One region of the Bacillus sp. TCT6 genome, then DNA from elsewhere that is predicted to be linked to it. Evidence: riboswitches for the same ligand, from Rfam matches in the RefSeq annotation. Region 1 holds a riboswitch; each other region holds the start of a gene.

Region 1 (7,687 bases):
AATTTGTAGGTGTAAAGGGCGCCAAATTATCAGTTATCCTTTTCCTTGTAGGAACCTTCCTTGTTGTACTTCTTGGTTCATTTGAAGCACTTCGTCCAGGATGGATAGTTGATGGGAAGTTAGCCCGTCTTTCCATGCCGAACACAATTGAGATGGTTATGTTAACTATCGCGGCTCTTATTATTATTTTCTGTAAACCAAATGTAGAAAGCATTGTGTCTGGTAACGTCTTTAAAGCAGGAGCAACAGCAGTTGTTGCTATTTTCGGTATCGCTTGGATGGGAGATACTTTCTTTAATGGAAACTTAAATATGATTCAAGGATCTATTCAGCATTTAGTAACAAGTGCACCTTGGCTATTTGCCATCGCACTATTCATTCTATCTATTTTACTGTACAGCCAAGCAGCAACAGTACGTGCCTTAATGCCACTTGGACTATCCCTTGGTATTCCACCAGCACTACTGATTGCGATGTTCCCTGCAGTAAACGGATATTTCTTCATTCCAAACTACGGGACAATCGTTGCTGCCATTAACTTTGACCGTACTGGTACAACAGGTATCGGTAAATACGTATTAAATCATAGCTTTATGATTCCAGGCTTAATTGCAACATTTACTTCTATCGGAATTGGAATGCTTTTAATTTCTATTATGTTTTAAAGAAAAAGCACAAACCCTTATTTAAAAAGGTTTGTGCTTTTTTAATAAGGGTTTGTTTAAATTTTTTGGGCAGTCTACTTCTCGATGTAGCACTTAAAATACTACATGTCCTTTTCTACAAACTTCTCTTTACTTCTTCAGCTAATTTTCTCGTACTTTCATACGCAGATTCAGCTAAACTAATTGCTGAAATAACTGAAACACCGTCCGCACCCGCTTCTATAACTGCCGCTGTATTTTCAATTGTAATCCCACCAATACCAACGATTGGCACTGTAATTCCTTGTTCTCTAAAATAAGCTAATCCTTTCGTTCCTTGAACCGCTTTCGTATCTTTTTTCGTACTCGTTGGGAAAATAGGTCCAACACCTAAATAATCTGCTCCATTTTCGATTGCAAAGCGTGCTTCTTCAATTGTATGAGCAGATACGCCGATAATTTTATCTCCCATTTTTTCACGAACAGATGTAATCCCTTCATCATTTTGTCCTACATGAACACCATCTGCATCTAATTCAATGGCTAATTCTACATCATCATTTACAATGAAAGGAACACTATATTCCTTACAAAGCGTCTGCAATTCTTTTGCAAAGCGCACTCTATCTCCTCCGATTAAAGAACCTTCCCCCTTCTCGCGAAACTGAAAAAGTGTCACTCCACCATCTAACGCTTCTTTCAATACAGCTAAAGGATCCCTCGTGCAGTTATTACTTCCCATAATAAAATACACTTGTAATAACTTAGACATTTTCTTTGTTTCAATGCGCATCGTATGTTTCATCCCCCTTACTCTAACTCCTCAATCTTCCCATACTTCTCAATATCAGCTGAAGTTGTATTCGCTAATTGATTTAAAAATTCAATTTGGAAACTACCTGGCCCTTTTTCTACTGTTTTAACAGCTGCCAGTTCCGCAGCTACACCATAAAACGTTAATGCGGCTACTACTGCTTTTACATAATCTTTTTCTACTGCTACAAATGCTCCTATTACCGAAGTTAGTAAACACCCTGTTCCCGTAACCTTTGTTAAAATAGGATGACCATTTCGAATAAGAACAGTTCGCTCTCCATCTGTAACAACATCTTCTTTTCCAGTAATGACAGCAACTGTATTTAGTTCATCTGCTGCCTGCCTTGCAATACTTACAACATTGCCATTTCCAGTACCAGCGTCTACCCCTTTAATTTCCCATTTCTCATTAATAACGTTTGCTATTTCAGCCGCATTGCCGCGGATAATTGCTAAATCTATTTCGGCTGGAATATGTCTCGCAACTTCTGTTCGATACGAAGTTGCTCCTGCACCAACTGGATCAAATAGTACTGGCACATTGTTCACATTTGCTGATTTACCAGCAAGTAACATCGCTTCTACTTCCTCAGGACGAAGTGTTCCCATATTTAATACTAACGCTCCAGCAATGCTAGCCATTTCTGCTACTTCTTCTTTTGCATACGCCATTACAGGCGATGCCCCAAGTGCCAACAAACCGTTAGCAGTAAAATTTGTTACAACAACATTTGTAATATTATGAACGAGCGGATTAGATTCTCTCACCAAATCCACTACTTTACTAATTTCTTTCATATTCATCCTTTTCATCTCCTAACTATAATGATGGGAGATACACAAAAAGGCACTTCGCGCGTACGCAAAGTGCCTGAACATGTGCTTTTACACTCTCCCTACGCTGGCATTATCCAACAGGTTCAAATGGTCAATGACGGACTAGTAGCCATACTCTCAGTTTGTATCCACAAACTCCCATGTGTTTCTTATTCATCTACTTCAAAGTCTACTCTTATTCTAGTAAAATAACAAGTTCTTTACTTTTCTATATAAAGTGAAACTTTAATCAGTCAGGATTTTGTTCATTCCACTAAAAACAGCTCAAATATGAAGCGAAACTGAATCTCAAGAAGATGTATGCTATATTTAACTTATGGAAATTTGAAAGGATGTTTTTAATATGTCAAAAAGCGTTGTAATCGCTGAAAAGCCTTCCGTTGCACGAGATATTGCTCGTGTACTGAAGTGTGATAAAAAAGGAAACGGCTATCTTGAGGGTAGTAAATATATTGTAACTTGGGCTTTAGGTCATCTCGTTACATTAGCAGATCCAGAAAGCTATGATGTGAAATATAAACAGTGGAATTTAGAAGATTTACCGATGCTACCAGAGCGTTTGAAATTAACGGTTATTAAACAAACTGGTAAACAGTTTAATGCTGTAAAGAGTCAGCTACTTAGAAAAGATGTAAATGAAATTATTGTAGCAACAGACGCTGGACGTGAAGGGGAATTAGTCGCACGCTGGATCATCGATAAAGTTAAGCTAAACAAACCAATCAAACGTTTATGGATTTCTTCTGTAACCGATAAAGCAATTAAAGATGGTTTTGCAAATTTAAAACCAGGTAAAGCCTATGACAATTTATACGCTTCAGCAGTTGCACGTTCAGAAGCTGACTGGTATATCGGTCTTAATGCAACTCGTGCTTTAACGACTCGCTTTAATGCTCAGTTAAATTGCGGTCGTGTACAAACGCCTACTGTCGCTATGATTGCTAGTCGTGAAGATGAAATCAAGAACTTCAAAGCACAAACTTACTACGGCATCGAAGCTCAAACGATGGAGAAACTCAAACTTACTTGGCAAGATGCAAATGGCAATAGCCGTAGTTTTAATAAAGAAAAAATTGATGGTATTGTAAAAGGTTTAGATAAACAACATGCTACTGTTGTGGAAATTGATAAAAAACAGAAGAAGTCATTCTCTCCTGGTCTTTACGATTTAACTGAATTACAACGTGATGCAAATAAAAAGTTCGGTTACTCTGCGAAAGAAACATTAAACATTATGCAGAAGTTATATGAACAACATAAAGTGCTAACGTACCCTCGTACAGATTCACGCTACATTTCATCTGATATCGTTGAAACACTTCCAGAACGTTTAAAAGCATGTGGCGTTGGAGAGTACCGTCCTTTAGCACATAAAGTATTACAAAAGCCTATCAAGGCTAATAAATCATTTGTTGATGATAGTAAAGTAAGCGATCATCATGCGATTATTCCAACAGAAGGATACGTTAACTTCTCAGCATTCACAGATAAAGAACGTAAAATTTATGATTTAGTTGTAAAACGTTTCTTAGCTGTTTTATTCCCAGCATTCGAATACGAGCAACTAACATTACGTACCAAAGTTGGTAGTGAAACGTTCATTGCACGCGGAAAAACAATTTTACATGCTGGTTGGAAGGAAGTATACGAAAATCGATTTGAAGACGATGATGTAACTGATGACGTAAAAGAGCAGCTTCTACCCCACATCGAAAAGGGCGATACATTAACTGTAAAGTTAATTATGCAAACATCAGGTCAAACGAAAGCACCTGCACGCTTTAATGAAGCAACTTTACTTTCAGCAATGGAGAATCCTACAAAATATATGGATACGCAAAATAAACAACTTGCTGATACGTTAAAATCGACTGGTGGATTAGGTACTGTAGCGACACGTGCAGATATTATCGACAAACTTTTCAACTCTTTCTTAATTGAAAAACGTGGTAAAGATATTCACATTACATCAAAAGGTCGTCAATTACTTGATTTAGTACCAGAAGAGTTAAAATCCCCTACACTAACTGGTGAATGGGAACAAAAACTTGAGGCTATCGCAAAAGGTAAGCTGAAAAAAGAAGTATTCATTTCTGAAATGAAGAACTATACGAAAGAAATTGTTTCTGAAATTAAATCGAGTGATAAAAAATATAAACATGACAACATTTCAACGAAGTCTTGTCCAGACTGCGGTAAACCAATGCTAGAAGTAAACGGCAAAAAGGGAAAAATGCTCGTATGCCAAGATCGTGAATGTGGTCATCGTAAAAATGTATCTCGTACAACAAACGCTCGCTGTCCGCAATGTAAGAAGAAACTAGAATTACGTGGTGAAGGTGCAGGTCAAATCTTTGCATGTAAATGTGGCTATCGCGAGAAATTATCAACATTCCAAGAGCGACGTAAAAAAGAATCTGGAAACAAAGCTGATAAACGTGACGTTCAAAAATATATGAAACAACAGAAAAAAGAAGAAGAACCATTAAACAACCCGTTCGCAGACGCATTAAAAAAACTAAAGTTCGATTAAACAAAAAGGTTCCTACCGCTCTCGGTAGGAACCTTTTCTTAATGAATGATTTTACTTCCTTTTGCATTCTCAACAAATTTTTCACTTGATTTGTTAATTGGTGTTTTCAGTAATAACGCAGCAACAATCATAACTACTACGAAAACACTTAACACAAGTAAATCTCGTGTTACGATATCCCAAAGCATTCCGCCAACTGTTTCACGAATTGCACTAATTGCATACGTGAACGGTAAGAACGGATAAATTGCTTGGAAGAACGCTGGTGTCATTTGAATTGGGAATGTTCCGCCCGATCCTGCTACTTGCAGTACAAGTAAAATGATCGCCATCGATTTCCCAACGTTTCCGAAAATAGAAACGAGTGAGTATACGATACAAACGAAGACTCCACCAATAAATAAACTAAATAACACAAACCAGAACTTATCGACTACGTACGTACCGAGTAAGAATATATCTCCCATCGATACGATAAACGCTTGTGAAAGACCTATCGTTAAGAATGTTAATAAACGTCCGAAGTAAATTTCATGGCTCTTATAATTCGCGCCCTCTTCGTGTACTTCTACCGTTAATAATGAAACCATTAATAATGCGCCTACCCATAATGCAAGCACTGTATAGAATGGTGACATCGCTGAACCGTAGTTCGGCATCGCAAATAATTTATTTTCTTTTAAATTTACTGGATTCGCAAAGTAATCACTTTGCTTCTCAACATCGTTTTTCAATAAGCGTATGATGTCTTTTAAATCCTCTTCAGATTCAAAATCACGAATTTTATTTGCTAAATCTTTAATCTTTTTCTCAGTCTCCGGCATTTCAGCTTTAATGTCTACTAATTTCTTTCTACCGTCTACCAAGCCTTTTGATGAATCTTCTAGTAACTTTTTAACATCTGGAAGCTTTTTGTCTGCATCGTTTAAAATTTGAGTTGTATTTTTCGACATCTCTTTTGTACGAGCAATTGCTGTATTGAAGTTAGGTACAATCTCTGAATCATACGTCGATAATACATCTGTTAATTGAGCTGATCCGCCCTTCGCAGCATTGTTAATACTTTCAATTACATCTTTTGTAGGTTTCTGTCCATTGTTAAGAAGTGTAATCCCCTTATTCGTTGCATCTACACCTTTTTGCAGACTACTTTTCGCTTTATTTAATTTTGCGATTCCATTATTAAGGTTTTTATCACTATTTACATCCGCTAAAACCTTATTTGTACTTTCTAGAACTGGAATCATATCATCAATTAAACCGATTCCAGATTGGAATTGACCATTTAAGCTTTTCAAGGCTTCCTTCGAACCTTCTAAACCATTAATACCTTTGTTTTGTACATCCTCTAGTGCTTTTTGGACACTAGATTTAGTACTTTCTAGACCATTTTTCGCTTTATCATAATCAGCTTTTGCATTATCGTATATTTCATTCGCATTAGCTTTAGCTTGATCTACTGTGCTAACTGCTTTTTTATAATCTGCTACAAACGTTTCATTATAATCTTTTTCAGCTTGATCAATTAATGCATTTGCTGCATCTAATTTTTGATTTGCTACATCTGTTACATCTTTCTTTACTTCTTGTCCTGTACCGATAACATTTACAATATCTTTAATACCGTTGTTTGCATTTTCCATACCACTTTTCAGCTTAGTTAGGCGATCCACTCGCCCTTGGAAAAAGCTTTTTCCAAAATCAGTCGTCGCTGAGTTTTGAAGTTCAGTAAATACATTAATAAGATACGAAATACCTTCTGTACGAGCTTGCAATTGATTTGATACTGCATTTAAATCTTTCTTTGCTTGTTCTGGATCAAACTGACCATTTTGCAATCCATTTAAAACACTTTTCCCATAAGCTGTTCCTGCACGTGATGAGCTTAAAACATTATTTACTGTTTGATTAATATTTTGCGCTATACTTTTATATCCGTCATTATTCAACTTAGAAAGGTCCGGTCTTGCAGGGAATTCAGGTAATCCATTCATTCCAGAGAAATCAGGAATATTTAAATCCACACCTGGATTCATTAAAAAGTTAGTAAATACAGCTGCACTATCCATAACGCCTTTTGCTACTACTAAATCATTTCTTATCGTTCCTGGAGCGTTTTTTAATGTTTGATCTTGTCTTGCAAAGAACTTATCTAAATTCGCCAATGCTTCCTGCCCATCATTTATTACACTCTCTACAACAGGTAAATCTTTTTGCGCCACTTTCACAATATCTTCTGCTCGAGTCGCATCATCTAACGCCTTATCCATGAGTGTATTCATTTCTGGGAACTGCGCTTCTAACTTAAATACAAGATCTTTTACTTTTTCGATACTTGGTAAGTTTGTTTCTAAATCGATTCCAAGGTCATTGAAAATTTTAAAAATCTCACCGTTTGCTGTTTTAACAAAGTTTTTACTAATTTCTTCTGTAATACCTGATGCACCTTTTGCTGTAATCTTCGGTGCGATCGCGTTTACTTTTTCATTCACATAGTAATCCAGTTCTGGTTTTTTCGGATTTTCATCCAGAACAGTTGCGATTTTTTCAGAGAAGTCTTTTGGAATCGTAATACTTGCATAATAATCCCCACGCTCAACTCCGTAAATTGCTTGTTTTTCATCTACAAATTTCCAGCCAAGATTTTTGTTTTTCTTAAGGGAGTCTACAATCTCTTTCCCGATATTAATATCTTTCCCTCTTAAATTAGAACCTGCATCTTGGTTAGAAACTGCAATGGGAACCTCTTTTGTATTTCCATACGGATCCCAAGAAGCTTTAATGTTAAACCATGCATATAACGATGGTAAAATCATTAATCCTAAAACAATAACAATTGCAGCCCAATGTTTGGCTA
Region 2 (7,687 bases), 4.3 Mb from region 1:
AGCAATTTCATTTGGTGCATTATCAGGTTGTTCTTTATTAGGAGAGAAAGCGAACGGTTTTGTACTGTACGGCTCAGAAGAACAAGTTCAGCAAATTACAGATAAAAACAAAAAAGAAGTGAAAGAAAAAGACTTCTATAAAATGAAAATGACAACATTAGATGGTAAAAAAGTTCTTGTAATGGATAAGAAAACTGGTGAAGAACTAGTGAAAAAAGAGTTACTTAGCAAAGTTGATGAAAAAGACAACACGAAACCACTTGATAAATTACCAGCTGTAACAACAGAACAAGGTTTATTATTTGCAAAAGAAAAAGTAGAAAATGCTACACTTGATGGGGCAAAATTAAAATATGAAGGCAACACAATTATCGGAAGTGGCCGTGCATATACAGATATGTATGCGATTGTCGATGACGCAACTTACAACAATGTAAAAGGTGATGAAAAATCTGTAGGTGTATTAAAATTTGATAAAGACCCAAGTAAAGAGTTCCCTGGTTACAAAGGCGTCGAAGCTTCTCAACTTGTAAAAATTAAAAAGTAAAACAAAAAAGCTTTGCAATTCGCAAAGCTTTTTTCTATTTATTATGAGCAATTTGTTCCATATCCGGACTACAAGTTTTCGACTGACATGACTTATTTAAAGAACATGCTGCGCATTTTCCTTTTTTACTTCTCTTTACAAAATTAACTAACGTGTATGCTGCATAACCAAAAATGATAGCTCCAATTATAATATTGACCATCATTATACATCTCCTTTTAGAATCCTAGTAAAGATCCAACTTGGTATATAATAAGCGTTAATACATAAGCAACAACGAGTGGATAAACGACTGAGAAAATCGTCCATTTGGCTGATCCTGTTTCACGTTTAATAACAGCCACCGTCGCTAAACATGGAACATATAATAAAATAAAGAACATAAATGCATAAGCTGATAATGCTGTATAATGTGCTCCCATTACGTTTCCAAGCACATCTTCTTTAACTGCATAAATAATTGCCATTGTAGAAACGACAACTTCTTTTGCTAAAAATCCTGTTAAAAGGGATGCTGCAGCTTGCCACGTTCCGAAGCCGAGCGGTGCAAATAACGGTGCGATAAACCCACCAATCATCGCTAAGTAACTGTCTCCCATATCAACACCAAATCCTGATGGACCTGCATAGTTTAATAACCAAATGACAACAGAACCACCAAAGATGAATGTACCTGCTTTACGAACAAATCCTTTCCCTTTCTCCCACGTGCTTAGCCATAACGTTTTCGCTTGTGGCACGCGGTAAGGAGGTAGTTCAATTACGAAAATAGACTTTTCCGCTTTTAAAATTGTAAGAGACATAATTTTTGTAACTAGTAATGCAAGAACAATACCTGCAACATATAAAGAAAATACAACAGTTGCCTGACTATGAGGGAAGAATACGCCCGCAAATAATGCGTATACAGGCAAACGTGCCGAACAAGACATAAATGGTGTTACAAGAACTGTAAGTAAACGTTCTTTTTCTTGTTCAATCGTTCTCGCTGCCATAATACCTGGAACGTTACATCCAAAACCGATAATCATCGGAATAAACGCTTTTCCGTTTAAACCGAAGAACTCCATAATTCGATCCATAACAACTGCAATTCGCGCCATATATCCTGAGTCTTCTAATAATGAAATGAAAAAGAATAGTGCAAAGATTTGTGGTACGAATACTAATACAGCACCAACACCGGCAATAATACCTTCTGTAACGAGCGCTTGAATAAAATGAGAAGCTCCAATACTTGTAAGTCCAACCGTCACCCAATCCGTAAGCTGGCCACCAAAAAACTCATCTAACATATCCGATAAAGGTGTCCCAATCCACGTAAACGTAACCTGAAAAATAAAAAACATAACTGCTAAAAAGATTGGAAGTCCTAAAATTTTATGCGTAATTAGTCTATCAATTTTTTCCGAAAAAGGAATTTTCCCTTCTTTCTCATGCTTCATAACATTTGTTTTTAACTTTTCAATATACGCTTCACGAGTTTTGTAAATGTGCTCTTCCAACGTACAATCAAGTTTTCCCTCTAGGCGAGATCGAATGGCTACAAGTTCCTTATAAATTGGTAATGCTTTTATTTCTTTTTCTACTACTTCGTTATTGCTTAAAAATTGAAGTGCTAACCATCTCGGATGCTCGTAATTCGCTTTCTCTAAAAGAGAAATTACCTCTTCAATTCCTTCATCCATTTGTACACCATATGAAATAATGAATGGTTTTTTCTCGTTTTTGTCATTTTCTTTAAGGGTCGCAAGTAGTTCTTCACAACCTTTTCCACTTCTTGCAACGACAGGAACGACTGTTACGCCTAATAATTCGGATAAACGTTTTACATCGATCACAATTCCTCTTTGCTTCGCCACATCAACCATATTTAGACCAATTGAAACTGGCTTGCCAAATTCGAGCAACTGCAACGTTAAATGCATATTTCGTTCAAACTGCGAAGAATCCACAATATTTAACATATGCTGAAATTCTTCTGTTAATAGAAAGTTTGTTACAACACCTTCATCACGTGAAACTGGATTTAAATCATAAACACCTGGTAAATCAATTAATGTTCCTTGTCTATCTTTTAATTTACCAACCTTTTTTTCTACTGTTACACCGCTCCAGTTTCCTACGTATTCATAAGAACCAGTAAGTGCATTAAATAATGATGTCTTTCCTGTATTTGGATTCCCTAGCAAAGCAACCTTATTCACGCTAATTCCACCTTTATCATTTTCGCGTCACAATGACGAATACTAATTAACTGTCCACGACACTCCAATGTACAAGGACCTTTGAACATCGCCTTTTGCTTCATACGAAGTTCGCTTCCTTCAGAAAGACCGAAAGCAGCCAATCTTCTCTTTAGTAAATAATCTAAAGACTGAACACTTTTCACTAGCACTTTCTCACCGATTTTAATATCTACTAAGCTCATAACCTTCCCCCTCCGAAGAGAATGATAATTATTTTCAGAAGAATTATAGCACACTCTATTTCTCTTGTACTATACCCTTTTGCTTCATATTTATTAACATTTCGCTACAATTCTATTTCAATAATTGTCATAACAGATTCGTTTGCCATTCCCATCCATTTCGCTTACAATAAACAATAACAAATAAAGAATCTCGTTATCACTGGGGGAGCCATGCCGCTGAGAGGGAACACTTCGTTCCGACCCTTCGAACCTGTTAGTTAATGCTAACGCAGGGATTGTGCAAACGTCCGAAATACATACCTCTTTTCATTTACGTATTTCGTATCCTCCTATGATATCTATTCTTTTTTGTACAACTTGGATTTAGGGGGAGACAACATGCGTAACACCAATTTACAAGCGATGATTGAATCTGCTATTCTTGCAGCCTTCGCCATGGTCATCGACATTTTACCACTTTCAATAAAAATATCAGCTACAGGCGGTTCTATATCTTTTGCAATGATTCCTATTTTTATTATCGCTTATCGCTGGGGTTTCAAAATGGCTTTCTTAGGAGGCTTAATTTGGGGATTATTACAAATTGTTGTAGGCGATGCCATTATCGTAACACCAATTCAAGTATTAATTGAATACTTCATTGCTTTCGCATTCATTGGGTTTGCTGGTTTATTCTATCGTCCAATTCAAAAGGCGCTTTTAACATCCAATGAAAATAACGAAGAACAATCAAACTTAGGTAGCCGTAAAGACAAACCTTCATCAAAACCAAACCAAGGGAAGAAAGTAATTGGATATATTATCGTCGCTACTTTTATCGGTAGTCTAGCTCGTTACTTCTGTCACTTTATCGCTGGTATCATTTTCTGGGGACAATATGCACCAAAAGGACAATCAGCAGTTCTATATTCTTTAATATTTAACGGTAGTACAATGATTGGTTCCTATATTCTATGTACCGTTTTACTTATATTTTTATTTATCACTTCACCACGTTTATTCAAAAGCATCAGTGCTTATCAAATGAATACACAAAAAAAGGGCGCTTAATGAGCGCTCTTTTTTCATATCGTAATATCAATTAAAAATACAATAAATGCACAAAAGAAAATAAATACCATTATACTTAGCCAATTGCTATGCACGGTTCATCGACTCCTTACATAACCTCGTTTTCTAACCAGATTATATCGTTTAAAAATAAAGATTAGGTAAAGATAGTATGAAAATAAATTAAAAAAAGCGTAGCATGCATTATCTACGCTTTTTTCGGTAAGTAAAAGTAAAATAATACACCGTCTCCTGTATTCTTTACTCCATATTCAGCATCGTGTAATTCTAAAATATTTTTAGAAATAGCAAGCCCAAGTCCCGTCCCACCTTGTGAACGCTGCCGAGCTGCATCCACGCGATAAAAGCGATCCCAAATTTTATCTAATTGTTCTTCTTCAATGTGAGTACCTTTATTTTCAATGCACACTTTTATACGATCTTTATCATCTATTGTCGAAATAATAATATCCTCTTTATTTGGTGTATAACGTATTGCATTCGTAATGAAGTTCACAATGACTTGTTCAATTCGGCCTTGATTTGCAATCACTTCAAATGAACGTATATTTTTATGGACATGAAGTTCTTTTTTCTCTATTTCCACAGATAGATGTTCACATATATCTTCAATTACTGTATCAATATAAAACGAAGACTTTTTCATTTTATATGTACCAGATTCAAATTTAGCTAACTCAAGCATATCCAAAATTAAAGTATCCATTTTGTCTACTTCTCTCTCCATCGCCTGAAAATAATACTCTTTTTTATGCTCAGCTACCCCGTCTTTTAAAATGGAAATACAACTTTTCATAATACTCAGCGGTGTTTTCAATTCATGCGAAACACCAGAAATGAATTCTTTCCGTGTATTTTCTAACTTTCTTTCCTTTTCAATATCTTGTTCAAGCTGTCCGATATGAGAATTTAATTTGTTAGAAAGTATATTAATATTTTTCGATAAATCACCAATTTCATCTTTTGAAGTAATCGGTATTTTTTCTGTAAAATCTAAATGCGCTATTTTCTTCGTCGTATCATTTATTTTTAATAACGGTTTGGCAATTTGCTTTGAATAATAAAACGAAGCTAAAAAAATAAGAACGACTACAAATGCAATGATGTATATGTAATAATCTTGCACCATTTGTACAGCTTCATCTACAGGCTGTAAAGAAGCCATTGCATATATATATGCTACTGATCCGTCTTTTTCTTTTATTGGCTTAACTAATAATTTATATTTTATATCATTCTTTTCATAATCTATTGTTTGTGTTGTATATCGTATTTTATTGCTTTCTTTTAATAATAAATCGGTTTGAAAACCCTTAATATTATCTAAAAATATGCTATTTTTATAAATTGGATTCACAGGACCGTTTACATCTGGTAACTGTACTTTTGTAACACGTCCTCCTATGTAAACGCCTAATTCCTGAGCAGCTTCTTCCTGTACGGCTGGTTTCTTTTCCTTAGCAAGTTGCTCCCCAGCCGCTCTCTTTTTCTCCTCATCTAATTTTATTTTCTCCTGAAATGCTTTTTCTAACGGTTTATTAGATCCACTTAAATTCTGCTTAGATAAAGAAAAAGAGAATGGAATAAAACTATCTTCTTTTCTCACTCCAGAAAAATAAATCTCTTGTCCTAAAAACTGCTCTAATGATTTATTATCAATCTCCTCTATATTGACGAGATTGTATAAGGGTATCTTGAATAGTTGTTGTCCAAAGCTCTTTTGTTGCCTACGATCTATCGTTACCTCAAAATAAAAATCATCCACATGTTTTAAATTCCCATTCTGATCTAGTGTCGTAATCCACGTATTATTTTCCCTAAAAAAGTCTTGCTCAAGTTTCTGAATTCCTTCTGCATTTCCTGTGTAGTTTAGATAATTCTTCTCAAAGGAATTTAAATTCACTTTAATATCTTCCACTTTTCGATTCGCATAATATTGTTTAAAAAATATCGTTTGTCCAATAAATATCGTCGCTAAAATCAACATACATAATGCTGTTGTAAGAGTAAATAATTTTAGTACAATTCCTTTCTTCATACATTTCCCTCAAATTTATAACCTGTTCGTACTACAGTTGTAATGTACTTTGCCTTCTCTCCTAATTTATTTCTTAAATTACGAATATGACTATTAACCGTTCGATCATCACCAGCAAATTCATATCCCCAAATTCTTGAAATTAATTGTTCCCTTGTTAGTACAATTCCTTGGTTTTTCATGAAATACACTAATATTTCAAACTCCGTATGCGTTAAACTAACATCTGCCTCATCAACAGTAACAGTACGTGACGGAAAATGAACTTGGATGCCATGAATCGATAACGTATCATCTTCATTCTCTAAAGGTTTCTTCGATGCCTTTCTACTTTCTAATAATCGTTTCGCTCTTGCTAATAGAATGGGTGGACTATACGGCTTCGTCACATAGTCATCTGCCCCAAGTTCAAAACCAAGTAACGTATCATCTTCATCTACGCGCGCCGTCAGCATAATAATAGGCACCTCGGACGTCTTCCTAATTCTTCGGCAAACAGACCATCCATCGAGTTCTGGCAACATAATATCTAAAATAACTAAATCAACTTCTTCTTCTTCTTCAAATACAACTAAAGCCTCTTTCCCGTCCCTCGCTTCAAACACTACATATTGTTCACTTAAAAAATAATCTTTTAATATTTCACGTAATATATCTTCATCTTCAACAATTAAAATGTTTTTTGACATAACTTATATATCCCCCTCCTGCTTTCAGAAACTATAATTTCATTTTGAATAACTGCCAGTTAACTTCGCCTCGATAATATATCTATCTGGTGCATCCCCTATATAATCAAATGGATAACAAGTTGTCAGTGTTAATATCGGTTCTTCTTTTTTTATAATAACATTACGATCATCCGCATGAGTAATCCATGTCTTTTGAATTTCATATGTGTACGTTTTATTATCATACTCTAAAACAAGGGTATCCTTTTCTTTCAACTCTCCTAAATCTGTAAATACAGTATCTCGATGTCCACTCAGTACAGTATGTCCCCCTCCAGATGGAGTTGTCGTTAAATCACTAACAAACATACCAACTCCTTTTTTCAGAGTCGTATCATCCGCTCCCCAATATATAGAAAACTTCTTCTTTATTTTCGGTATGTTTAACATCGCTACCTTTTCTCCTTCTTTATGTTCTGTTTGAGAAGAAGGCACTTGAGTGGTTACAGGTGTTTCATGAGAAAGTTGAGTATCTTGTATATTTTTAAGGCTCTTTATTTCTTCTGCTGTTAATTGCCCGGCAGAGCTCTTTCCTTTATACCATTCCACAGCGTAATAGGATCCCATGAATAGCCCTATAGCCATCAATATGATACCGATATAATTGAGTAACTTCATGTTTCATCCCTCCATGCCAAAAATGGTAGGAGTAACCTACCATTTTTAATATATGAAATTATCCCATTCTTTATAGGACAATATTTTATTTACGCTTTAAACTTACTGCGACGATTCAAACCAAATAATGTACCTAGTGCTACAAGGGCTGCACTTAATCCCATCATTACCACGTTATTTGATGCCGTGTTTGGCAATTTTTCACCTTGTACAACTGGCTTGGCTACTTCTTTTTTAGCTACTTCATT
Region 3 (7,687 bases), 330 kb from region 1:
TCTAAACGTTTTTTAGCCGCTATAGCTTTTGGGAGATTATTCTTTACGTCGCTCTCTGCATACAATTGTTGTCTTTGTAAATTACTCCAATCTACATAATCACGGTCAACAATTGTTATCTTGCCCACACCCGCTCTTACAAACATCTCTGCATTTACACTACCTAATGCACCTGCACCGATAATAAGTACATGCTTTTCTCTTATCTTTTGCTGCCCTTCTGCTCCAATTGGAGAAAATAGTTCTTGGCGAGAATATCGATTATTCAACTACGCTCATTCCTTCTAAAGGACTACTTGCAGTTGCACAGCGCTTACGTGCAATACGACCTGCTTCAAATCCTAAACGGCCTGCTTCAATACTTAGTTTCATTGCTTGTGCCATTTTAATAGGATCTTTTGCTCCTGATACAGCTGTATTTAATAACACACCATCTGCTCCTAATTCCATTGCAAATGCCGCATCAGCTGGGCTACCAATACCAGCATCAACGATAACTGGTACTGTCGCTTGTTCAATAATGAAGCCCAAATTTAATGGATTTACAATACCAAGTCCTGATCCGATTGGAGATGCTCCTGGCATAATCGCATGCACGCCAAGCTCTTGTAATTTACGTGCTAATACAACATCATCAGATGTGTACGGAAGTACGATAAATCCTTCTTCCAGTAACTTTTCAGATGCCTTTAACGTTTCTACCGGATCCGGTAATAACGTTCTATCATCACCAATAACTTCTACCTTTATCATGTCACAAAGCCCAGACGCTTTTGCTAATTTTGCAATGCGAACAGCCTCTTCAGCATTTTTTGCCCCTGCTGTATTTGGTAATAACGTATATTTTTTCACATCAAGTTTCTCTAATAAATTAGGTTGCTTTGCATCAAAGATATCCATACGACGTACTGCAAACGTTAAAATTTCAGCTTCAGAAACGTCAATTGCCTTTTGCTGTACGTCAAAATCAGGGAATTTACCTGTTCCTAATAAAAGTCTAGAATGAAATGAAAATGGTCCAATGTTCAACATAATCAACCGCCTCCTACGAAAGTTACAATCTCAATTTGGTCTCCATCAAAAACAGATGTATCTGTATGATCATCTTTTTGTAAAATATCTTTATTACGCTCTACTACAACAATTCTGTTATCTAGCTCTAAATGTGTAAGTAACTCAGCTACTGTTTTTACACTCGCTGGCACTTCAATTTGGTTACCATTAATTTTTAAATTCAAACTTCCATCCCCTTTCTAAACTCTTCTAGAAAGCAATGAATCTAGCAAATGATTCTCTTGCTTTCCTTCTATTAAATCAGCCATATATTGGCCAGAAATAGGACTTAATAAAATACCGTTTCGATAATGGCCCGTGCAAGCATATAAACCTTTTATTTCTTCATGCTCTCCCATATAAGGAGCTTCATGATTCGATTGTGGTCGTAATCCTGCCCACGTGCTTTCCCATTCTGCTTCTTTTAAAGCTGGCAATATTGTATAAGCACGCTCTAATATAGAAGTTATACTTTCTGGCTGCACAGTTTTATTGAACGTATGTGGCTTCATTGTTGCCCCAATTACATAACGTCCACCGCGCTTTGGAGTAATGTAAAATCTTTCTTGAAAAATAGGTGCTTTTAAAAGTTGTTTTCTACTTCTTACCGCAACCACTTCTCCTTTAACTGGATATGTACCCCAATCACGGTGAAAATAACTGAGTAACTGCGTGCTCCATGAACCTCCTGCAATAACGACTTTCTCACATGTGACAATACCTTCACTTGTAATAACTCCAGTCACTTTATTATTTTCAATACGAATATCAAACACTTCTGTCTGTTCATATATATCAGCACCGGAAATTGCTGCAGAATGTGCGAATGCTTTCGTAAGCTCTGGTGCAATAACATGACCGTCTTTCGGATAATATACTGCTCCTATAATAGATTCGGATAGATATGGCTCTTTTTCCCGCACATGGTCTCCCGTTAGAAAATAAGAATCTTCACCTGTTTTCTGCTGCCAATCCATAATGTGAAGAATTCTTTCCTTCTCATCTGCATTTTGAGCAATACGATAAATTCCTTTTTCTTCATATCCAATATCAATACCCGTCTTTTCACGTAAAACTGCTGCAAGTTGTGGAAATATAGCTCGGCTTTCTCTAGCAAGTTCAAATAGCGGATCATACGCATCCCATTCTGCCTGAACCCCGAGTAAACCAGCAGCTGCTTTCGAAGCTTCCGATGCAATTTTTTGCTTCTCTACAATCGCTACTTTATGTCCTCTTTCTGCTAGAAAATGTGCAACTGAACTACCAATTACACCACCACCAATAATCGCTACATCATACTTCTCACACATGTTTTTCCGCCCACTTTCTTATTGATTCCTTATAAGACTTCGCTTTGCTATACGGGTTACTACTACTTACAATTCCAGACATAACTGCTATACCACTTACACCGTTAGTAAGAACATCCACTGTGTTTTCTGGGGTAATTCCTCCAATTGCTGTAATCGGTATAGATAAACACCTTGCAATGTCTGAAATTTCTTCAAGCCCTCTCGCTGGCACACCTTTTTTACAATCTGTCGGAAATACATGGCCATAAACGAGTGAATCCGCTCCATTTTTAAAAGCTACTATTGCTTCATCTAGCGAATGCACAGAATAACCGACATGCAAATACGAAAACTTTTCTTTCACTGACTTTACATCTGTACTTCGATATCCTAGTTGAACACGAGGAATATTTAATAAAATGGCGATATCAATTCGATCGTTTATGACAATTTTAGAAGCCGGAAAGCCCTCCATTAATAGACTTTCCACACCTTCATATAATTCCTTCGTACTCTTCTCACGCTCACGAATATGCAAATAATCAATCTCACTCTCAATTTGCATCGCTACATTCACTAACTCTTCGAATGGCATATGGCCATTTGAGATTACGTGGAGCTCATTTTTCATATTCATTCGCCTACTTTAAAATATTTTCGAATAGTTCATCGGCTGGGACGGTTTCTTTCGTCATTCCTTTGTCTTTCAGCCATTTATTTTGTTTTTCCCATGATTCTTTTGAATCTGATAAAAATGGCTCATCTTTCGTTTCCATCTTCTCTAATAAAATTTTCATACTTTCTTTTTCAACTTCTGGCACAAGCGGGAAGTTTTCTTTTTCTTGATGATTTAATAAAATATTTAATGCTTCATCTGGATTTTTCTTCATGAAATCATAGCCTTTTTTCGTACCACGTAAGAAGGCTTGCAACGCTTCTTTATCTTTTTTCAACGTTTTATCACCTGTTACAAATACAAGCTCATGATAATTCGGTACACCATAATCTGCTGGATTAAAGTACGCTGGTTCATGACCTTCATGACGCATAACAGGTACTTCATGGTTAATGTATGCCCCTGTTACCGCATCCACTTTTTTCGTAATTAATGCTGGTACTAAATCAAAGCCAACATCGACTACTTTCACTGTATCTGGATTACCACCAGCTTCTTTTACCATCGTTTTTAAATACATCTCACTTAAAGGTGTTCCAGAATAGCCAACTGTTTTCCCCTCTAAATCTTTTGGCGATTGAATGCCTGCTGATTTCAGCGATACAACATGATTTAATGGTGAACGTACGACAGCTCCAATTGATTTTACTGGAATTTGTTCATTTGCTTTTGCCATGACAACATCTGGCTGATAATATAAACCAACCGTTACTTTTCCTGCAGCTGCTAAAGTTAATGGATCAGTCGGATTAGAAGGGAATTTTATATTCACCTTTACTCCTTCTTCTTTAAAATAGCCTTTTTCAATTGCTGCATAAATAAAGCTATGTACCGCATTTGGGTACCAATCAAGCATGACCGTTATTTCTTTTTCCTTTTTACCCTTATCTGACGCTGAGTTACTAGAACATCCAGCAATCATTGCAACTAATAATGTCAACACAAAGATGCTTTTTAAAAATTTCATGAATACTTCCTCCAACTAATAAATTTCTTTTCTAATACTGAGATAAGTATGACGAAGAAAATAGCTAATAATGATAACAATACAATAGGTGCAAATACGCCAGCTCCATCTAACTGCGTCATCATTCTCTTACTGAAATATCCAAGCCCAGCTTGTGCACCGAGCCATTCTCCAATTGCTGCTCCGATAACACTAAGCGGAACTGCAATTTTTAAAGCTGAGAAAAAATAAGGAAGAGCAGATGGCAACTTTAATTTAAGAAAAACATCTTTTTTCGTTGCCCCATACGTAACTAATAGCTCCTCCCATTCTTTTTTCGTACTGCGTAGTCCATCATACGTATTGACCGCAATTGGGAAAAACGTAATTAAAACTGTGACAACAACCTTACTCCAAATTGTGTATCCAAACCATAAAACAAATAGCGGAGCAAGCGCAGTAATCGGAATCGTTTGTGAAGCAACTAATAATGGATAAAATGCTCTCTCCATCCATGTACTCACATTCATTAACATCGCTAGCCCTACACCTAATACGATAGAGATAACAACACCTATTAAAACGACGTATAACGTTGCAGGTAAATGAACTGTAAATAATATGTCTTTTAGTTTCCATATCTTCATTACAATCGCAGAAGGTGACGATAAAATGTACATCTCATCTACAATTCTTGCTCCTATTTCCCACACAGCTAGTAAAGTACTAAAAAGTGTAATAGCAGGAACTAATTCTTTCAATCGGTTCATCACACAAGTACCTGCCTTTGTAACATACTAAGAAGCTCATCTTTCAGCGCTAATACTTCCGGTTTATATAAATCTTTTCGTGTTCTGTTATGATCAAGCGGTACAGTCCGCTCAGTCAAAGTCGTTATCGGCTGCTGTTCCACTACTAAAACTCGGTTTGAAAGAAATAACGCTTCTTCAACATCATGAGTAATGAATAAAATTGTTTTTTCCCACTCTTGCCATTGTTCAAACAACCATTCTTGCAAAGAGGTCTTCGTTAAAGCATCCAATGCACTAAATGGTTCATCTAACAGCAATATTTCCCCGCCTGTTAATAAAGTTCGAATAAAAGATACACGTTGTCTCATACCACCAGATAAATCTTTCGGATATTTTTTCTCATACCCTTGCAAACCAAATTTATGTAACAGTTCCTTTGCCTTTACTTGTGCTTCTTTCTTCTGTACACCTTGGCACTCTAGCGGCAGGGCAGCATTCTCAATAATTGTTCTCCACGGCAAAAGCATATCTTTTTGCGGCATATATCCTACAGGATGGTGCTTTGTTTCTGTCAGTTCTATCTGTCCAGTACTTACCTTTTCTAGACCTGTAATAAGGCGAAATAAAGTACTTTTCCCACATCCACTCGGTCCGATAATACTGACAAACTCTTTCTCATGTATAGAAGCATTTAATTCATGGATGATTGGTTTCTCATCATAATGAAAAGAAACATTATGAAACTGTAGTATGTTCTTGCTCCTCAAATCCCCACATCTCCTTACGATAGGACATATCCCAGAATAAATATTCAAATCGACTGGAATATAAGAAAATCTCCTCTAATCTTTCTAGTTCTGTCTCAGACTTTCCAACTGCCATTTCATTTAATAAATCTATTAACCAAATACACAGATTACCGTATTCTTCCGAACTATATCCTTGAATCCACTCACCAAAAAACTCATGATCTCTTGCTCCAGGAATATCATTTAAACGCTTTCCAATTTCCCAATAGCTCCACATACATGGAAGAAGCGCTGCTATTAATTCCGCAAGTGTGCCATTTTGAGATACAGACATCATGTAATTTGTATAAGCTAAATTTTTAGCAGATGGTTTCGCAGACTCTATCTCCTCTATAGAAATTCCAAGTCTTTTTGCATATTGTTTATGGATTGTCATTTCGCCATTTAATATTCCATCAATTTGTTCAGCGAACTTTCCCATTACTTGTGGATTCGTTGCTTTTACAACACCAATCGCATATAACTTTGCATAATCTAGCAGATATAAATAGTCTTGAATAATATAATACTGGAATTTATCTTTTTCTAACGTGCCATCTCCCATACCCACTACAAACGGATGATTATGACTCATCTCCCAAACCGGTTGCACAGTTTCTAATAATCTATCGCAAAATTTCATTTCTCTATCCCCTTTCAATATATGTATCTAAATAAAAAACCACTTCTATATATAAGAAGTGGTTACAGCAAATAAAGTTATACATTTATTCGATGTTCCACTTCCCTTCGCTAGTATTACCTAGATCAGGTGTTGTAAGGGTTAAGGATTATTCCTCTCTCAGCAAATCAAGCACCCCTAGTGGTTTCAATATGAAATTTTTAAATAAAAAAGCCCCGTTTCTATACGCAAAGAAACGGGGACTCATTGTTAGTGTCCGAATTGCTTCCCTACGCTAGCATAATCTAGATCAGGTAATAAAAAGGATCAAAGGCTTACGGCCTACTCTCAGCTGGCAACACCAGCTCTCCTAGCAAACTATAAAATTATCACTGTCAGTATAACACCCTAATAAGACATCATCAACTTTTTTAATTTTCTTAATTATTAACAGAATATCAAAGTTATACAATACATACATTCTATTTTAGAAAATAAAACCCCAATTAATTGCATAAGAAGGAATCATTATCCTCAAAAAATTTATTTTTATATTGATTTCATATTACATTTATGTGAATACACCCACTATATTATATCTTTATACTATAATAAAATTACAACTATACAACTAGAGGAGGTCTCTATTCCATGAATATGAAAGCTACTGCTTTAACAGCAACTACTGTAGCGATTGCTTCTTTACTTCCTTCTATGGGTGAAACAAATGTACAAAAAGCAAACGCTGAACAATTATCTAATATTAAAACTGGGTATGTCAAAGTCGATCAAGTAGCATTACATACAGAAGATAACGTAAAAAGCACATCAATTGATACAATTCGCTTTAATACAAAAGTGAACATCCTTGAAACAACTAATGAGTGGTATAAAGTATCTGTTCATAATAAAGTAGGTTATGTACAAAAAGATGCTATTTTACTAAAAAACAAACTTCATTCTAATGATCAATACATCGTTAATGCTAATGCATTAAACGTTCGCTCTGAACCTAATTTAGAATCTTCCATTTTAGATGTATTACCAAATGGCAAGTTTATTACCGTTCAAGAAGATCAAGGCGAATGGTATAAAATATCGCATAATGGCCAAACAGGTTACGTACAAAAAGCATTCATCTCTAATGGTTCACAACCCTTAGTAAAAGGAATCACCGTTCAAAATAATACAAAATATACTGTTGCAACACCTAATCTAAATGTACGTAGCAACGCTAGTACAAGTAGCGCTCTACTCGGTTCATTACAAAACGGTACACAAGTACAAGTAGTAGAAACTGTAGGAACTTGGTATAAAATTCGTTTTGGCACAGGATACGGGTATGTAGCAAAACACTATGTAGTACAAAATCAACCACAAGCTAAAACAGATCAACCTTCATCAATTCCAGCTGCTTTCAAATTCCCTGCTCAAGGAAGAATTAGCTCAACCTTTGATATACGCTGGGAACAAATGCATTATGGTATAGATATTGCCGCTCCAGGAAACGTCTCTATCCAAGCTGCTGCTGCAGGTAAAGTTGTGAAATCTTATTATT
Region 4 (7,687 bases), 2.1 Mb from region 1:
TTCTTTACGAGCCTTTTGTAGCATTTCAAGGATTATCCATAAAGGAACACCTTTATCCTTTAACATCTTCCATAAATCTAATTCATTAAATTTATGCTCAGGCTGTTTCATTTCTTTTTCAGATGAACGAATATCAAACTTGATAGGATCATTTACTTTCTTACTTTCCAGTTTAGTAGAAGAGATAGTATTATGCTCAAGAGTAGATGGAGTTATTTTAGTAGGTTGAGATAATGTATGAATATTTGATCCGATTTGCATGCTTTTTCCTCCTTTTCAAGCAATGAGATTAGTTTTCTTATGGTTTTTAAATCTTTTTAACATGAGGAAACTATATCTAATTATAAATTCAAATAAACAGATTTACAAGTTGTATTGTAAAAAGTAAATGTTCACTTGAATTAATATTTATCAACAATTGTATATGTTTTCTATATATACAACGTATATAAAATACTTTACATTATGTTTAAGTTGTTAAAACATTCTGTTAATTTTTAGGAGAAAAATGTAAACGTTTTATTAGGGGGAGAAAGTATGGGGAAGTTATTTTTAAAAATATGTTTTTTCGCATTAGTGACCTTATGTTCATTCGCAGCGAAAATATCATATGCTGAAGAGAGGCAACCAAATAATTATCCTATCATATTGGTGAATGGATTTGCTGGATGGGGTAGAGAAGAAATGCTTGGCGTAAAGTATTGGGGTGGTGTTCATGATATACAGGAAGATTTGAAACGAAATGGTTATACGGTACATACCGCAGCTGTTGGACCTGTTTCTAGTAACTGGGATCGTGCATGTGAATTGTATGCGCAAATTAGCGGTGGCACAGTAGACTATGGTGCCTCGCATGCTGAGAAACATGGACATAATCGTTTTGGCAGAACTTATAGTGGTTTTACGCCGAATTGGAGTGAAACAAATAAAGTTCATTTAGTTGGGCATAGCATGGGTGGACAAACGATTAGAACATTAGTACAGCTATTAAAAGAAGGTAGTTTTGAAGAAAAGAATTATGCGAAAAATCACCCAGACACCAAAATATCACCACTATTTGAAGGTGGAAAATCATATGTTCATAGTGTTACAACATTAGCAACCCCTCACAACGGTACAACACTTGCGGATGGTAGTCTTCTGCTGCCGTTCGTTAAAGATTTACTCATTACAGCTGCGAGCTTTGGAGGAAACAATAATTTATCTTTATATGATTTTAAATTGGATCAATGGGGTATAAAGAAGATTGCTGGAGAGTCCTTTTTCCAATATAGTAATCGTATTCTAAATAGTTCACTTTGGAAAAATACAAAAGATATAAGTCAATGGGATTTAAGTACAGATGGTGCAAAGGAGTTAAATAATTGGGTAAAGACGCAACCGGATGTTTATTACTTATCTTATAGTGGACATGCATCACAAGCAGCACCTATTACAGGTTTACATTTGCCTCATATAACGATGAATAAAGTGTTGATGGGGAATGCATTTTTCTTAGGTTCTTATGCGAGATATGAAGAAAACCGTCCGTTAGTTGATACTTCTTGGTGGCAAAATGATGGTGTAGTAAATACCAATTCTATGATTGCACCAATTTCTAATGTTGCTGTAAATAATCATGAGTCATTACAGGTTGGAAAATGGAATCATATCGAAACGAAAGCGAATTGGGATCATCTCGACATGGTAGGATTAAGTGTTTCAGACTCGTTAGGTTTTTCTAGCATTCAAGAGTTTTATAGAACAATTGCTGAAAAGCTATCACGTTTACCGAAATAAGTAATAATAAAGCGCTCTCGATGGAATTCGAGAGCGCTTTATATTATATTGAAAGAGGGGTTTGGTAGAAAAATATGGGGGGATATTATGAAGATTCAAGTTGTATTATCAGGATACGGAACAGTAGGCAGAGAGTTTATAAAATTATTAAATGAAAAGTATTCATATATATATGAAACATATGGGATTCAATTAGTTGTAAGTGGCGTATTAGGAAGAAATATTGCAATACATAATGAAGACGGCTTATCTCTTCATCATTTATTGATGTATGGTGGCGGTACCGCTGCAATTGAAAAATATTTAGAGTATCATCCGAAGGAACGTGCAACAACTAGCATAAGTGGTACTGTATTGGTAGAATCAACAGTTACAAATCTTAAAGATGGAAATCCAGGGAAACAATATATGAAACAAGCGATTGAGAAACAGATGGATATAGTAGCAATTTCAAAAGGTGCACTCGTTACAAACTGGAGAGAAATAAATGAAGCAGCAAGAGGCGTAAATGTACGAATTCGATATAGCGGTGCAACAGCCGCTGCACTACCGACGCTAGATATCGGACAATTTAGTTTAGCCGGTTGCAGTATTGAAAAAATAGAAGGAATATTAAATGGAACAACTAATTATATTCTTACGAAAATGTATGAGGAAGATATGACATTTGAAGAAGCACTGAAAGAAGCGCAAAATAAAGGAATTGCTGAGACAAACCCTATATTAGATATAAGTGGTTCAGATAGTGCGTGTAAATTGTTACTTTTGACAAACAGCTTAATGGAAACAGAGAAAACACTTACTGATATACATATAAAAGGAATCGAGCACGTTACAAAACAGCAAATACAAAATGCTAAGGAACAACATAAAATTATTAAATTAATAGCATCAATATATAAGGATGAGGGTGGCAATGTGAATTTAAATGTTGAACCGTGCGAAATAGAAAAAGATCATCCGTTAGCAAAAGTAAATGGGACCGAAAAAGGAATTACGTTCTTTACAGATACGATGGGACAAGTTACTACAATTGGTGGGGCTTCTAATCCACGAGGCGCTGCAGCTGCAGCTTTAAAAGATGTAATTAACTTATATCGAAAAGACTTGTAAGACCGTACCGCCCTTTATAAAAAATACATATGTCGTGGACCTTTTGTGAATGAAATAAATATGCAAAAATGATTGCAGGGGGTAAGGAATTGTTTAAGGATTTTAAAGTTGTTAAAGATCGTCCCGTTTATATTCAATTGAAAGATTATTTGAAGAAGATGATTATGAAAGGGCACTTGCTCGGGAATCAAAAAATCCCATCAACAAGGGAACTAAGTGAATTACTAAGTGTGAGTAGAAACACTGTACTTGCTGCTTATGCAGATTTAGAGCAAGAAGGACTCATTTATGCAGTTAAAGGAAAAGGGAACTTTGTTGCGAAGGTAGATATATCTAACACTTCGTCTGTTGAAATAGATTGGAAAAATAAACTTAATACAGTGACCGCATTAGCGGATGAATTAGATTTAATGAAACATGGTGTTCGTTGGGAAAAGGGAATGATTGTTTTTAATAGTATAGCCCCGGATGAGAAGCTATTTGATGTTGAAAACTTCAAAAGAGCTTTTCTTACTCGTATGTCCATTGAAGGGGACATCGTATTGAACTACGGATATGCAAAGGGATATAAACCGTTAATGAATTATTTACTTCATTACATGGAAATGAAAGGTGTAGACATTTCGAATAAAGATATTCTAATTACAAATGGATTTACAGAAGGATTGGATATTGTACTTTCTTCTTTATCAAAAAAATCCGGTCGTGTCATTTGTGAGAATCCAACTCACCACGCTGCACTAAAGCTGTTCCGTTTACATGGACTTGAAGTTCATGGGATTGATATGAATGAGGATGGTATTGATACGAATGAAGTTGAAAAAAGCTTACGTGAAAAAGATTTTGATTTTGCTTATTTAATTCCTTCTTATCATAATCCAACCGGTATTGTTACGAGTTCAGAGAAAAGAACGGAATTGATGAGGTTATTCTCGAAATATAAGGTTCCTATTATAGAGGACGGATTTAATGAAGAATTACGTTATTCAGGTTCACATTTAGCTCCCTTATTAACTTTTGCTGGAGCTGGCAATAATGTGATTTATATTAGTAGCTTTTCAAAGGTACTTTTCCCTGGTTTACGTGTAGGTTGGATTATTGCAGATAAAGAGCTGATTCATTATTTAGAAAGCGTAAAAAGAGCAAGAACAATCCACACATCTACGTTAGATCAAGCGGTTCTATTTCAATATTTACATGAGGGATATTTTGAGAAATATTTAAAAAAGGCAAGATCGGTTTATAAGAAAAAATATGAGTTAGCTGTCGGCGCGTGTAATCAGTTCATTCCTTTCAAAAGAATGACTGGAGATGGTGGACTTCATTTATTTATAGAGCTAGAAGAGCATATGAATGCCCGCACACTTTTACAAAAGTGTTATGAGAAAGGCGTTACGTTTTCACCTGGAGATGTTTTTTACTCTGATGGAGAAGGGGCGAACACTTTCCGATTAGGGTTTTCGCGCTTGAAAGAAGAAGAAATAGTTCGGGGAATTAAAATAATTGGTGATACATTAAAAAATGAAATTTGGAGTTGAGAAAATGAAAATCGGTGTTATTATGGGCGGGGTATCGTCTGAAAAACAAGTTTCAATTATGACAGGGAATGAAATGATTGCTCATTTAGATAAAAATAAGTATGAAATAGTCCCAATTACATTAAATGAAAAAATGGATTTAATTGAAAAAGCGAAAGACATTGACTTTGCGTTGCTCGCATTACACGGGAAATATGGAGAAGATGGGACAGTTCAAGGAACACTGGAGAGTTTAGGGATTCCTTATAGCGGAAGTAATATGTTATCTAGTAGTATATGTATGGATAAGAATATTTCGAAAAAGATTTTACGTTATGAAGGTGTAGAAACACCAGATTGGATTGAACTTACAAAAATGGAGGATCTAAAGCTTGATGAGTTAGATAAGTTAGGATTTCCATTAGTGGTAAAACCAAACTCTGGCGGATCGAGTGTCGGGGTGAAAATCGTTTACAATAAAAATGAATTGATCTCAATGCTAGAAACTGTATTTGAATGGGATTCTGAAGTAGTAATTGAGAAGTATGTAAAAGGTGATGAAATTACATGTTCCATTCTGGATGGAAAACAGTTACCTATAGTTTCAATTCGACATGCAGCCGAGTTCTTTGACTACAATGCAAAATATGATGATACTAGTACAGTTGAGGAAGTTATCGAACTTCCAGCGGAAATTAATGAACGTGTAAATAAAGCGTCACTGGCTTGTTATAAAGCATTAAAATGTAGTGTTTATGCAAGAGTTGATATGATGGTGAAGGATGGAATTCCATATGTAATGGAAATTAATACATTACCAGGGATGACACAATCAAGTTTATTGCCAAAAAGTGCAGAAGCAGCGGGGATTAGTTATAGCAAACTATTAGATATGATTATTGAAACATCATTAAAAGTTAGAAAAGAAGAAGGGTTTTAAGGGGATTATATAACTAATTCTTTTGACAGTTTCACGAAGTATGCTATGATGAATACATTATAAAAACAAAATATTTATCCACTAGGGGGGCCTTTTATAGGCTGAGATCAAATGTGATTTTGAGACTCTTAGTACCTGATCTGGTTAATGCCAGCGTAGGGAAGTGGGAAAGACGTTGCTATTTAATGAGTAAATAAATACTGTCAATTTCACTTTCTTTACGCCTGTAAAGAAAGTTTTTTTATTTTACAGCTTTAATAATTGTGGATAAATACTTATATTTTATACATTATTGGAGGGATTTAAATGACTTTTTCACAATCATTACGTAAAGAAGTAGATTCAATTTGGGAAGCGAGTTTTAACCATCCTTTTGTAAAAAAACTTGGTGAAGGAACGTTAGATTTAGCTAGTTTTCGCTATTATGTGCTTCAAGATTCATATTATTTGAGTCATTTTGCTAGAGTACAAACTTTAGGAGCTGCAAAAGCTCTTGAATTAGAGACGACAGCTCGTATGGCACATCATGCTCAAAATACATATGAGGCCGAGTTATCTTTACATGAGAATTTTGCTAAAAAGCTAGGGATAACAAAAGAAGAAAAAGATAATTTTATTCCTGCGCCAACTGCATATGCGTATACTTCACATATGTATCGTGCTGCGTATGAAGGGCATTTAGGAGATATCATTGCAGCAATTTTACCTTGCTATTGGTTGTATTACGAAATTGGGGAACGTTTAAAAGAATGTCAGCCGGAAGAGCCAATTTATAACGAATGGATTTCTGCTTATGGATCTGATTGGTTCCGTATGCTAGTTGAAGAACAAATTATACGGTTAGATACTATTGCTGAAAAAGTAACAGAGGCAGACCGCAAGCGTATGAAACAGCATTTTATTATTAGCAGTCAATATGAATATTCATTTTGGGAAATGGCTTATACATTAGAAAAGTGGCCAGTGGATACAGACGTAAAAGACGTAATTGGATAAAGAATAGAAGTAATGTTAGAGATAGGTATGGATCATACCTATCTCTATATTTTTTCTTGTCAAATTTGCGTAAAGTCATTAGTGCTACGGATATGGTGAAATAGAATATCGATAATTTAGCTCATTTAATTGTCTACGCATTAACTGGATAAACTTCTGTCACATTTATTTTACAATTAAAGAACGTAAATGTTGGTGGTATGAAGTTAAATAAGAAAAGAAACCCGAGCTGTTAGCTGTAACGGAGTTGTTTTTTCTTTGCAGGAATTTCTAAGTTAACATGAAGTGCTGTTCATACAATATGCAAATTTGCATATTGTATTTTTTTGAGTTCTTTGTGTGTTAAAATCAAATATAGAGATATGGAAATATAAAGAAGCAAAAGCAGGAATATCCAATGAATTTTGAGAGGTGTTATATGTTTACAAATAAGAAATTAATTCGATTTGGTTTATCGTTGTTTGTATTTTTAGGGATAATTAATTTTACAATCAGCTATTTCCAAACATATCTTGAAACAGCAGCAGATATTAAATGGGTAATTCCAGAAATTTGGAAAACTATTTTACTAGATGTTCCTCAAGGTATACTTGTTCTTTTAGGCGCAATTGCATTATATGATTTCACAAAAGAGGCATCACAAAAAGACGCATCAATCTAAGTGTGTCTTTTTTCAATTAGAAATTTCATAGAGAGCTTTGCTGGAGAAATAGAATAAAAAGCCCTAATTAGGGCTTTTTTCTTTATAGGAATTTCTTAACCGTCATAGAAACCGGTTACTTAGAGGTGTTATAGCAAAGGCATTTACAGTACAAGAAAATCTAAGTGATATATGGAAATATATAGGATTTGTCCGCGTGATTATTGAGAAATTAATTGAGCTTAGTAAGTATGAAGATATGACGCTAGAATTTATATTTTATAATTTCTATTTATAAAAATGAGCCCATAGTAAAAATAGGTATATGAACAAGGTGCATCATCTAGTGATAAGTCATACTTTGTTGGTGTACGTATTGAACTTAGTTTATAGCGCTATTTCTACTTAGATGTAACGAACAGAAATATAGGGAAGCATCAATGAGGTTGTATTTTATAAACGGAGGTTATGAAAATGAATCAGTTTCAACAAGAAATACAAGCGTTAAGCCTTAATGATTACCGATCTGGAAATATTGTCTATTGGGACCAGCAAAATCAATATCCATATTACTATATTGAAGATGCTGCTCGTCGCTGTGGGGGTTGTGGTCGTTGTGGCGGAGGTCGTTGTGGCGGATTCCGTTGTGGTGGATTCCGTTGTATTGGTTGCTTCGGTTGTATTGGTTGCTTCGGTTGTTTT

Evidence for each region. A riboswitch is a leader RNA that binds a small molecule or an ion and turns the genes downstream of it on or off. The one in region 1 is predicted to bind thiamine pyrophosphate.
Region 2: another riboswitch for thiamine pyrophosphate. It lies ahead of thiT (energy-coupled thiamine transporter ThiT); the one in region 1 lies ahead of thiM (hydroxyethylthiazole kinase).
Region 3: another riboswitch for thiamine pyrophosphate. It lies ahead of tenA (thiaminase II); the one in region 1 lies ahead of thiM (hydroxyethylthiazole kinase).
Region 4: another riboswitch for thiamine pyrophosphate. It lies ahead of tenA (thiaminase II); the one in region 1 lies ahead of thiM (hydroxyethylthiazole kinase).

Annotation. Positions count from the first base shown of each region.
Region 1 covers NZ_JBVYHX010000001.1:154,874-162,560, reverse strand. Annotated here, with positions in the region: gene AC0ONG_RS00705 (anaerobic C4-dicarboxylate transporter family protein) at 1-665, shown strand, start outside; gene thiE (thiamine phosphate synthase) at 781-1,449, opposite strand; gene thiM (hydroxyethylthiazole kinase) at 1,455-2,264, opposite strand; TPP riboswitch at 2,337-2,449, opposite strand; gene topB (DNA topoisomerase III) at 2,641-4,830, shown strand; gene AC0ONG_RS00685 (YhgE/Pip domain-containing protein) at 4,869-7,687, opposite strand, start outside.
Region 2 covers NZ_JBVYHX010000001.1:4,453,899-4,461,585, forward strand. Annotated here, with positions in the region: gene AC0ONG_RS22840 (lipoprotein BA_5634 family protein) at 1-547, shown strand, start outside; gene AC0ONG_RS22845 (FeoB-associated Cys-rich membrane protein) at 582-752, opposite strand; gene feoB (ferrous iron transport protein B) at 766-2,754, opposite strand; gene AC0ONG_RS22855 (FeoA family protein) at 2,751-2,978, opposite strand; TPP riboswitch at 3,173-3,274, shown strand; gene thiT (energy-coupled thiamine transporter ThiT) at 3,360-4,031, shown strand; gene AC0ONG_RS22865 (sensor histidine kinase) at 4,240-6,090, opposite strand; gene AC0ONG_RS22870 (response regulator transcription factor) at 6,087-6,779, opposite strand; gene AC0ONG_RS22875 (class D sortase) at 6,819-7,439, opposite strand; gene AC0ONG_RS22880 (LPXTG cell wall anchor domain-containing protein) at 7,529-7,687, opposite strand, start outside.
Region 3 covers NZ_JBVYHX010000001.1:485,513-493,199, reverse strand. Annotated here, with positions in the region: gene thiF (thiazole biosynthesis adenylyltransferase ThiF) at 1-269, opposite strand, end outside; gene thiG (thiazole synthase) at 262-1,032, opposite strand; gene thiS (sulfur carrier protein ThiS) at 1,035-1,238, opposite strand; gene thiO (glycine oxidase ThiO) at 1,254-2,363, opposite strand; gene tenI (thiazole tautomerase TenI) at 2,356-2,976, opposite strand; gene AC0ONG_RS02350 (ABC transporter substrate-binding protein) at 2,987-3,988, opposite strand; gene AC0ONG_RS02345 (ABC transporter permease) at 3,985-4,737, opposite strand; gene AC0ONG_RS02340 (ABC transporter ATP-binding protein) at 4,737-5,486, opposite strand; gene tenA (thiaminase II) at 5,455-6,150, opposite strand; TPP riboswitch at 6,236-6,339, opposite strand; TPP riboswitch at 6,400-6,511, opposite strand; gene AC0ONG_RS02330 (SH3 domain-containing protein) at 6,781-7,687, shown strand, end outside.
Region 4 covers NZ_JBVYHX010000001.1:2,270,552-2,278,238, forward strand. Annotated here, with positions in the region: gene AC0ONG_RS11485 (DUF3914 domain-containing protein) at 1-261, opposite strand, end outside; gene AC0ONG_RS11490 (esterase/lipase family protein) at 538-1,779, shown strand; gene AC0ONG_RS11495 (homoserine dehydrogenase) at 1,867-2,892, shown strand; gene pdxR (MocR-like pyridoxine biosynthesis transcription factor PdxR) at 2,982-4,430, shown strand; gene AC0ONG_RS11505 (D-alanine--D-alanine ligase) at 4,435-5,349, shown strand; TPP riboswitch at 5,423-5,528, shown strand; gene tenA (thiaminase II) at 5,656-6,345, shown strand; gene AC0ONG_RS11515 (DUF3937 domain-containing protein) at 6,743-7,006, shown strand; gene AC0ONG_RS11520 (heterocycloanthracin/sonorensin family bacteriocin) at 7,460-7,687, shown strand, end outside.